2 regions of the Achromobacter veterisilvae genome follow, and region 2 is predicted to be linked to the other one. Evidence: riboswitches for the same ligand, from Rfam matches in the RefSeq annotation. Region 2 holds a riboswitch; the other holds the start of a gene.

Region 1 (4,407 bases), 1.3 Mb from region 2:
TGCGCGATTGCGGCAGCGCCAGCGGGGCCTGGCTGCGGATCTTGGGCGGCACGACTTCCTCGATCAGGGCGTCCAGGCTGGCGCTGCCGATGACGGCGAGCATGGCGGCCTGGGCGGCGTCGGAGGGGCCGATGTGGCGGGGGATGAAGTCGGTATGGGTGTCTAGGGCGCGCGACATGGGGAGATCTCGGGGTGGCGGTGCCGTCGGAGGACGGTCGGTATTGCATCTGGCGGGGCGGGCGCCGGGCCGCTATGGCCGCGCGCCCTCCCCGACCGGCTTAGCCGTTGGCGACGGCTTCGTAGCCGGCGGCGTCCAGCAGCTTGTCGGCGTCGGCCGCGTTGACCGGCTTGATCTTGAAGATCCAGGCGGTGAAGGCCGATTCGTTGATCAGGTTGGGATTGTTTTCCAGCTCTTCGTTGAAAGCGACGATCTCGCCGGCGACCGGCGCGTAGATGTCGGAGGCAGCCTTGACCGACTCGACCACGCCGGCGGTCTCGCCGGCGTTCAGCTTGGCGCCGACCTTCACGTCGCCGACGAAAACCAGGTCGCCCAACTGGTCCTGGGCGGTATCGGTGATGCCGACGACGAACACGTCGCCTTCGGCTTTGACCCATTCATGGGACTCGGTGTACTTGCGATCGGTGGGCAGACTCATGGGAACTCCTGAGGGAATGCGGGTAGATGAATGGTGTTGCGCGCCTCGCGCGGGCGGCCCTGCCGCCCCATAGGGGCCGGCGCCCGCGCGAAGCTTCGAGTTTACGAGTGTTCGACTTCTTTGCCGTTGCGGACGAACGGCAATTTGCATACCAGGGCGGGCACCCATTTGCCGCGGATATCGACCTCGGCCGTGTCGCCCGGACGCACGCCTTGCGGCAGGCGGGCAAAGCCGATGGACACGCCGAGCGTGGGCGACATGGTGCCGCTGGTGAGTTCACCCATGCCTTCCTTGGTGCGCACGGCCATGTGCGCGCGCATGACGCCGCGCTCCTGCAGCTTCAGGCCGAGGAAGGCGGCCGGCGTGGCGAACTGCTCCAGCGCTTCGCGGCCGATGAAGCGGCGCTCGGCGTCCTTCAGGGATACGGTCCAGGTCAGGCCGGCCTGGCCGGGCTGGACCAGTTCGTCCATGTCCTGGCCGTAGAGGTTCATGCCGGCTTCCAGGCGCAGCGTGTCGCGCGCGCCCAGACCGCAGGGACGCACGCCCTGGGCGGCCAGGTCGCGCCACAGTTGCACGGCCTCGGTGGCGGGCAGCACGATTTCGAAGCCGTCCTCGCCGGTGTAGCCGGTGCGGGCCACCAGGGTATCGTCGCCGACGACGGCGGCCACGAAGGGGGTCAACGATTCAGTGGCGGCCTGCCATGCCGGGCGCGCGGCCCAGACCTTGGCGCGGGCATTGGGGCCCTGCACGGCCACCATGGACAGGTCGCGGCGGGGCGCGATGACGACGTCGAAACCGCCGGCCTGCTTCACGCGCAGCATCCAGGCGATGTCCTTGTCGGCGGTGCCGGCATTGACGACCACGCGCCATTCGTCGGCGGCGAAGAAGTAGATGATCAGGTCGTCGATCACGCCGCCCTGCGGATTCAGCATGCAGCTATAGAGCGCCTTGCCGGGCACGGTCAGCTTGGCCACGTCGTTGGCGACCAGGCGCTGCAGGAACGCGAACGCGTCCGGGCCCGTCACGTCGACGTTCAGCATGTGCGACACGTCGAACATGCCCGCGTCCTGGCGCACGGCGTGGTGCTCCTCCAGTTGCGAGCCGTAGGCCAGGGGCATGTCCCAGCCGCCGAAGTCGACCATACGGGCGCCAGAGGCGATGTGTTCTTCGGCCAGCGGGGTGCGTTTGAGGGGTGCGGACATGCGCGGGAACTCCGGGACGGCATTGTTGCCAGGGTTACGGAATGCCGGTGGTACCAGGCGGGCTGCGCCTGCACAACGGCTGAATCTTCCGCCCCTCTGTCCTTTTGCCTGAGAGTTGCCCCGCTAAGCGGGTTTGCACCTTCGGCGCCTGGGCTGCTCGCTATGTCCCTTGTTCCAGGGGCGGCGCCAGGTCTCTCCAGAGTACTGTTTTGCCGCGTCCGCGCGGTGAAAAACCGGGACAGGGCAAGCATGGGCGGTATGGGTTACCTGAGCGATTCCGGGCGAATTGCGCCTTCGGCGGCGGCCGGGCATACAGGCCGCTCTCTCCCGCAACATGCGTGACAGCGCCGAAAGCATACATCGAAAAGAGGCCCCGGAAAAGGACCGGTGTCCGACACAAAAGGACCGGTGTCTGACACCCATGGCGGACGGCCTTCAGCCTGGACCGGCATTTCAGGGGTGTCAGACACCCCTTACGCGCCCCCTTACGCGCCGGCGGCCCGCCCTACCCCAGCGCGGTGTCCAGCAGCATCATCAGCACGAAGCCCAGCATCAGCCCGCAAGTGGCGTAGACCTCGTGCCCCTTGCGGTGCGACTCCGGGATGATCTCGTGGCTGATCACGAACAGCATCGCCCCCGCGGCGAAACCCAGCCCCCACGGCAGCAGCGGTTCCGACCAGCCGACCACGGCCGCGCCCAGCACGGCGCCCAGCGGCTCGACCAGCCCGGACAGCATCCCCAGCGCCACCGCGAACGCGCGCTGGTAGCCCGCGGCCAGCAGCGCCACCGCCACGACCAGCCCCTCGGGGATGTCCTGGATCGCGATGCCAGTGGCCAGCGCGGTGCCGCGCACGGGATCGTTGCCCGCGTAGCCCACGCCGATGGCCAGGCCTTCCGGCAGGTTGTGCAGGGTGATGGCGAACACGAACAGCCAGGTGCGGCGCAGGCGGTGCGCCTCGATCCCTTCCCGGCCCTTGATGAAATGCTCATGCGGCAGCGTGCGGTCCATGATCAGCAGGACGGCCGCCCCCAGCAGCACGGCGGCGCCCACCGTCAGGCCCGCCCCCCACGGCCCGTAGCCCAGCTCGCGGCCCGCGGCGATGCCCGGGGCCACCAGCGAAAAGGCGCTGGCCGCCAGCATGACGCCGGCGCCGAAGCCGAACATGCTGTCCTGCATTTTCTGGGGAATGGTGCGCGCGAAAAGGATGGGCACCGTCCCCAGCGCGGTCGCGCCCGCGGCGACCAGCCCGCCCAGCAGGGCGTCCGCGACGTGCGGCGCGCGCACGTCCAGGTACGCCCATAGCTGGTGCAGCCCCAGGCAGGACACCAGCACGGCCAGCGTCCAGACGCTGATGCTGGTGGCCGCCGGCCGCACGCGATGACGGCTGAAGGTATTCATATACCGCTGCCCTCCTTGCCAGGGACGCGCTCAGCGCTTCGCCGCGGCGTAGCGGCGCGCCACTTCCGGCCAATTCACGACATTGTAGAAGGCGGCGATGTATTCCGGTCGGCGATTCTGGTACTTCAGGTAATAGGCATGTTCCCAGACGTCCAACCCCAGGATCGGCGTATTGCCCAGCATCAGCGGGCTGTCCTGGTTGGCGCTGCTTTCCACCGTCAGCTTGCCGGCCGGCGTCACCGAGAGCCAGGCCCAGCCGCTGCCGAAACGGGTCAGCGCGGCCTTGGTGAAGGCGTCCTTGAAGGCGGCCAGGCCGCCCAGGTCGGACTCGATGGCCGCCGCCAGGGCGCCGTCGGGTTCGCCGCCGCCCTCGGGGGACATGACCGACCAGAACAGGCTGTGGTTGGCGTGGCCGCCGCCGTGGTTGCGCACGGCGCCGCGCACGGCCTCGGGCAACTGGTCCAGGCGGGACACCAGGGCCTCGACGGGCTCGTCGGTGGCGATGCCCGCCCCCTCCAGCGCCGCGTTCAGGCTGTTGACGTAGGTCTGGTGGTGCTTGCTGTAGTGGATCTCCATCGTCATCGCGTCGATGTGAGGCTCCAGGGCGTCGTAGGCGTACGGCAGGGTCGGAAGGGTATAGGCCATGCATGTCTCCGTCGGATCCGCCCTCGGATGAGGGCCGGCATCAATATCGAAAACATAAATGATATTTATTTTTATTTAATACCACAATGGCAATGCTGCAATTCCTTTCACACGGGGCGCCCGCCGCTATCGGCCCCGCCGGCCTACAGCGCCTTGCCGCAAGCCACGCCCGAGGCCCAGGCCCACTGGAAGTTGTAGCCGCCCAGCCATCCGGTGACGTCCACGGCCTCGCCGATGAAGTAAAGGCCCGGAGCGGTCTTCGCCTGCATGGATTTCTGGTCCAGGCCGCGCGTGTCCACGCCGCCGCGCATCACTTCGGCCTTTTTGTAGCCGGCCGTGCCGCTGGGCACCAGCGTCCACTGGTGGATGTCCTGCGCCAGTCCGCGCAGGGTCTTGTCCGGCGCGTCGGCCAGGCGCAATGCCGCCAGCCCGGGCTTGCCCTTCTGCTCCGCCAGGTGCAGCCAGCGGTCGGCCAGCCGCTTGGGCCAGAGGCCGCTCAGCACCG
Region 2 (4,407 bases):
CGCACGCCGACCTTCAAAGGCTTGGGGTCGGCCGAAAAGGCGGGCCCATGGAACATCGCCGCCGAGGCCAGCACCACGCCAAGCAGCTTCTTGAAAAAACGGGGAGTCATATTGAAATCGCCTCTCAGGCTAAGCGGTTATGAGAGAAACGATTCTAGGGATGGGGGTCCGCCCGGCGAACGAATACTTCGTTGAGTCCTTATTACAGGGTTGTTTGGTTATGGCCGCGCGGCATATGCCGGCGGCGGAAGCCCGGCGCGCGGCCTCAGAAGGGCTTGACGACGACCAGCGTCACGATCGCGGCGGACGCGACGACGGTGACGGGCGCATACAGGTCGACCAGCGGCGGACGCCGGGCGCTGCCGTCCGCCATGCGGCGCAGGGCCGCGGTCTGGATGCCCAGCAGCGCCGACAGCCCCAGCGCGAAGCCGATCTTGATCCAGATCCAGCTCATGGCGAACCAGCCGAAGGTCACGGCCAGGTGCAGGCCGATCAGCCAGGTCAGCACCATGGCCGGCGTGGTCACGAACAGCGTCCATCGTCGCAGGGCGCCCAGCATCCTGCGTTCTTTCGGGGCTTCGTCGCCCTCCTGCGGCTGCGAGGACAGCAGGAACAGCGACACGAACAGCGAGCCGCCCAGCCAGGCGGCCACCGCCGCGACGTGGAGCATTTTCAGGAGTTGATAAGTCATGGCCCGGATTATCGCCGCTCGCGGGCGCCGGCAGGAACCGCCGCGCCGCATCCGTTTGCGCTACGGCAAACCGGCACCCTGCCCGGCCGCGTCCGGGCCCGCCGGCGCGGGGGTGGCGGGAGCGGAAGCGCCCGTCGCGGGGGTGGCCGGCGCCGGGCTTTCCGCGGGCGCGGCCTTGCCGCCGCTGCCGGGCGCGTCGGCGGCCGCCGCCGGGTTCAAGGTATCGGCCGGCGCGTTCGGAGACACGGCGGGCTCGGCGGGCGCGGGCTTGGGCGGCGCCTTGGCGCGGGCCGGGTTCGCGGGCGCCGCCTGCGGCGCGGAGGCGGCCTGGGCGTCCGGCAGGAAGCGCTGCAACAGTTGGAAGAACCCGTCGTAGAACTGCGGGCGCGCCACCGTCTGGCTGGCCGTCTTCACCAGCGAGTCGTCGCTGGCGCCGAACGGCATGGACACCTGGCCCAGCACGCTCACGCCCACGCTGGCCGAGTTGGCGGTGCGCTTGATCGAGTAGCGGTCCTGCACCGCGTTGGCGAACACCGTCGCGCGCTCGTTCGAGTTGCCGTCGGAGGCGCACTCGATATTGAAGCTGATCTGCGTGTGCTGGCCGTCTTCGCCCTGGAAGTTCTTATGTCCCGTCACCCGGGCGCCCTCGAACTTGTCGATGTTGTAGCCCTGGCTCAGCAGGGCGCGGCGGCCGGCGTCGCAGGCGGCGGCGCTGCCGGCGGGAACCGTCCGCGAATAGGTGTCGCTCTGGGCGAAGTTTTCTTTTTCGAATTCGGGTTTGGGGGATGAGCACCCTGCCAGGACGCCCGCCAGGACAGCCAGCAGCGCAACAGATGGACGGCGGATAACACGGGGCATGAATAAGGGTCCGGCTTGAAGCAACAAAAACGGGTTATAGCGCATCCTCGCCGGGATTCCTTTACCAGGAATGTGCAGTTCAACAGAGAGGTAACAGGGGAAATGGGGACGTGCTTTCCGCCATCCCCGCCCCGGAAACCGCCAATCAGGGCCTGGGCAGGCGCCTGAGCCAGCTATCCCATGAATCGATTCGCAGGGGGATGGAAAACGTCCGCTCGTAGCCGTGGCGCTTCCTGCTTTCGGCCAGATCGTCTATTCGTCCCGGCTGCCATAGACTTCGCCGAACAGCGCGCGCTTCAGCGCTTCGATGGAGTTGGTTACCGAAGGGTCCGTTGAAACTGGGACTAACCCTGGGTCTCATTCCGTGGAATTTTGGCTATTCTCTCCCAGTCGATCCAAAACCCCGCAGAAGAGACCTGCCCCCGCGGCGGGCGCCGACGGAGCAACCGCCCCGGAAACTCTCAGGCAAACAGGACTGCGCGGTCTAGACAATCTGGAGAGAGGCGCCGCGCGCGCCCACCGAAGGGGAACCCGCCGCCGTCCGCGCGAACGGGTGAAGCTCTCAGGTACAGAGACAGATGGGGTGCTGCGGCCGGGTGGCCGCGGCCACTCGACCCTGGAGCGACCATGCCCCGCATCGCCATCATCGGCGCCGGTATCACCGGCGTCACGTCCGCCTACGCCTTGAACAAACTGGGATACGACGTCACCGTTTACGACCGCCAGCGCTATCCCGCCATGGAAACGTCCTACGCCAACGGCGGCCAGTTGTCGGCCAGCAACGCCGAGGTCTGGAACAGCGTGTCCACCGTCATGAAGGGCCTGCGCTGGCTCGGGCGCCACAATGCGCCGCTGCTGCTCAACCCCAGGTTCAGTTGGCACAAGTATTCCTGGCTGGCCCAGTTCGTCGGGCAGATCCGGCACTACCGCCAGAACACCATCGCCACCACGCGCCTGGCCATCGAAGCGCGCCAGCACTTGTTCGCCATGGCCGAAGAGGAAGGCATAGACTTCGACCTGGAGCGCCGGGGCATCCTGCACATCTACCATGACGCCGCCAGCTTCGAAACCGCGCGCCGCGCCAACGCGCTGCTGCAGGAAGGCGGGCTGGAACGCTATGCCGTGTCGGCCGAGGAAGCGCGCCGCATCGAGCCCGCGCTGCAGACCGACTGCCATGGCGGTTTCTACACCCCGTCGGACGCCACCGGCGACATCCACAAGTTCACCAGCGGCCTGGCCCGCGCCTGCGAACGCCGGGGCGTGCGCTTCGTGCAGGACGCCGAGGTCCGGGACATCGTCCATGAAGGCGGCGCCTATCTGCTGGACATCGCGGGCGAAGACGGCGCGCGGCCCGGCCAGCGCGAATCCGCCGACGCCATCGTCATCTGCGCGGGCGCCGCGAGCCGGCAATTCGCCAAGCGGCTGGGCGACTCGCTCAACATCTATCCGGTCAAGGGCTATTCCATCAGCGTGCACCTGGACGACGCGCAAAGCCGCGCCGCCGCGCCCGGCGTGAGCCTGCTCGACGAAGCCGCCAAGATCGTCACCAGCCGGCTGGGCGACCGTTTCCGCGTCGCCGGCACGGCCGAATTCAACGGCTTCAACATGGACATCCGCGCCGAGCGGGTCCAGCCGCTGATCGACTGGACCCGCCAGCACTTCCCCGGCATCCGCACGTCGCGCGTGGTGCCATGGTGCGGGCTGCGCCCGATGACGCCGAACATGATGCCGAGGGTCGGCCCCGGCAAGCGGCCGGGCGTGTTCTACAACACGGGCCACGGCCACCTGGGATGGACGCTTTCGGCGGCGACGGCGCAATTGCTCGCGGCCAGCGTGAAGGGGGCCATGGCCGGGGCTTGATGGCCGCGGCGTTCAATGCGCCGCGACCGCCTCCCTGCTGCCCTGCCCGGCCGCGCGCGGCGCCGCGTCCGCGCCGCGCGGGCCGGCATCCTTGCAGATCTTCCCGTCCTTCATCACCAGGCTGATCCGTTCCGGATCGACCAGCAAGGACAAGTCATCCAGCGGATTGCCGTCCACCATGACGATGTCCGCCAGGTAGCCGGGGCGCAGCATGCCTATTTCATCCGGCCGCAGCATGATCTGGCCGCCCAGCCGGGTGGCCGCCACCAGCGCTTCGGTGGGCGTCATGCCGATGTAGTCGACGAAGTACTGGAGGTCGGTGGCGTTGGTCCCATGCGGCATCCACGCGAAGCCATAGTCTCCGCCGGGCAGGATGCGGATGCCGCGCTTGTGCATTTTGCGCAGCGATTCCGAGGCGATCTCCAGTTCGCGCTTGTAGCCCATCTTTTCGGCGATGGCGGGCGTGATGCCGTAATCGGAGGCATTGAAGGCCGTCCTGACCAGCCAGCCGATACCCGGCGCGACGAAGTGCCTGTCCTTGTTGGCCTCCAGCATATCGAGCGCCTCTTCGTCGGCGAAGCTGGCGTGATAGATGATCTCGATGCCGTGGCGCACGCACTGTTTGACCGATTCGCTGGAACGCGCGTGCGCCGCGACGCGCTTTCCATAGCGCCTGGCCTCGCTGGCCAGCATGGCGATCTCGTCCTCGGCGAACGGCGACATCTCGGCCGGCAACCCGGCGATGTACTCGCCCGACAGGTTGATTTTCAGATGATCGACCCCGTACTTGATGAACGTCCGCGCCGACCGCCGGATCTCTTCGGGGCCGCTGCACACACTGCCGAAGCTGAGCGCCTCGAACGGCATGTGCGGCAGCGTATTGTCGCCCAGCGCGCCGATTGTCGTGATCTCCTGGCTGCCCGCCAGATAGCGCGGCCCCGGGCACTCCCCCGCGTCGATCGCGTTGCGCAGCACCACGTCCAGGCGCGGTTTGGCCG

The links. Region 2 has a riboswitch for glycine ahead of WHX56_RS24300 (D-amino acid dehydrogenase). Riboswitches for the same ligand answer to the same signal wherever they lie in the genome.
Region 1: another riboswitch for glycine. It lies ahead of gcvT (glycine cleavage system aminomethyltransferase GcvT); the one in region 2 lies ahead of WHX56_RS24300 (D-amino acid dehydrogenase).

What each region holds. Positions count from the first base shown of each region.
Region 1 covers NZ_CP148753.1:19,375-23,781, forward strand. Annotated here, with positions in the region: gene gcvP (aminomethyl-transferring glycine dehydrogenase) at 1-178, opposite strand, end outside; gene gcvH (glycine cleavage system protein GcvH) at 279-656, opposite strand; gene gcvT (glycine cleavage system aminomethyltransferase GcvT) at 758-1,858, opposite strand; glycine riboswitch at 1,945-2,068, opposite strand; glycine riboswitch at 2,103-2,198, opposite strand; gene WHX56_RS00075 (ZIP family metal transporter) at 2,364-3,257, opposite strand; gene WHX56_RS00080 (superoxide dismutase) at 3,288-3,902, opposite strand; gene WHX56_RS00085 (NAD(P)/FAD-dependent oxidoreductase) at 4,046-4,407, opposite strand, start outside.
Region 2 covers NZ_CP148753.1:5,236,782-5,241,188, forward strand. Annotated here, with positions in the region: gene WHX56_RS24285 (MetQ/NlpA family ABC transporter substrate-binding protein) at 1-110, opposite strand, end outside; gene WHX56_RS24290 (CopD family protein) at 266-691, opposite strand; gene WHX56_RS24295 (DUF2242 domain-containing protein) at 752-1,549, opposite strand; glycine riboswitch at 1,946-2,037, shown strand; glycine riboswitch at 2,039-2,131, shown strand; gene WHX56_RS24300 (D-amino acid dehydrogenase) at 2,177-3,409, shown strand; gene WHX56_RS24305 (amidohydrolase family protein) at 3,422-4,407, opposite strand, start outside.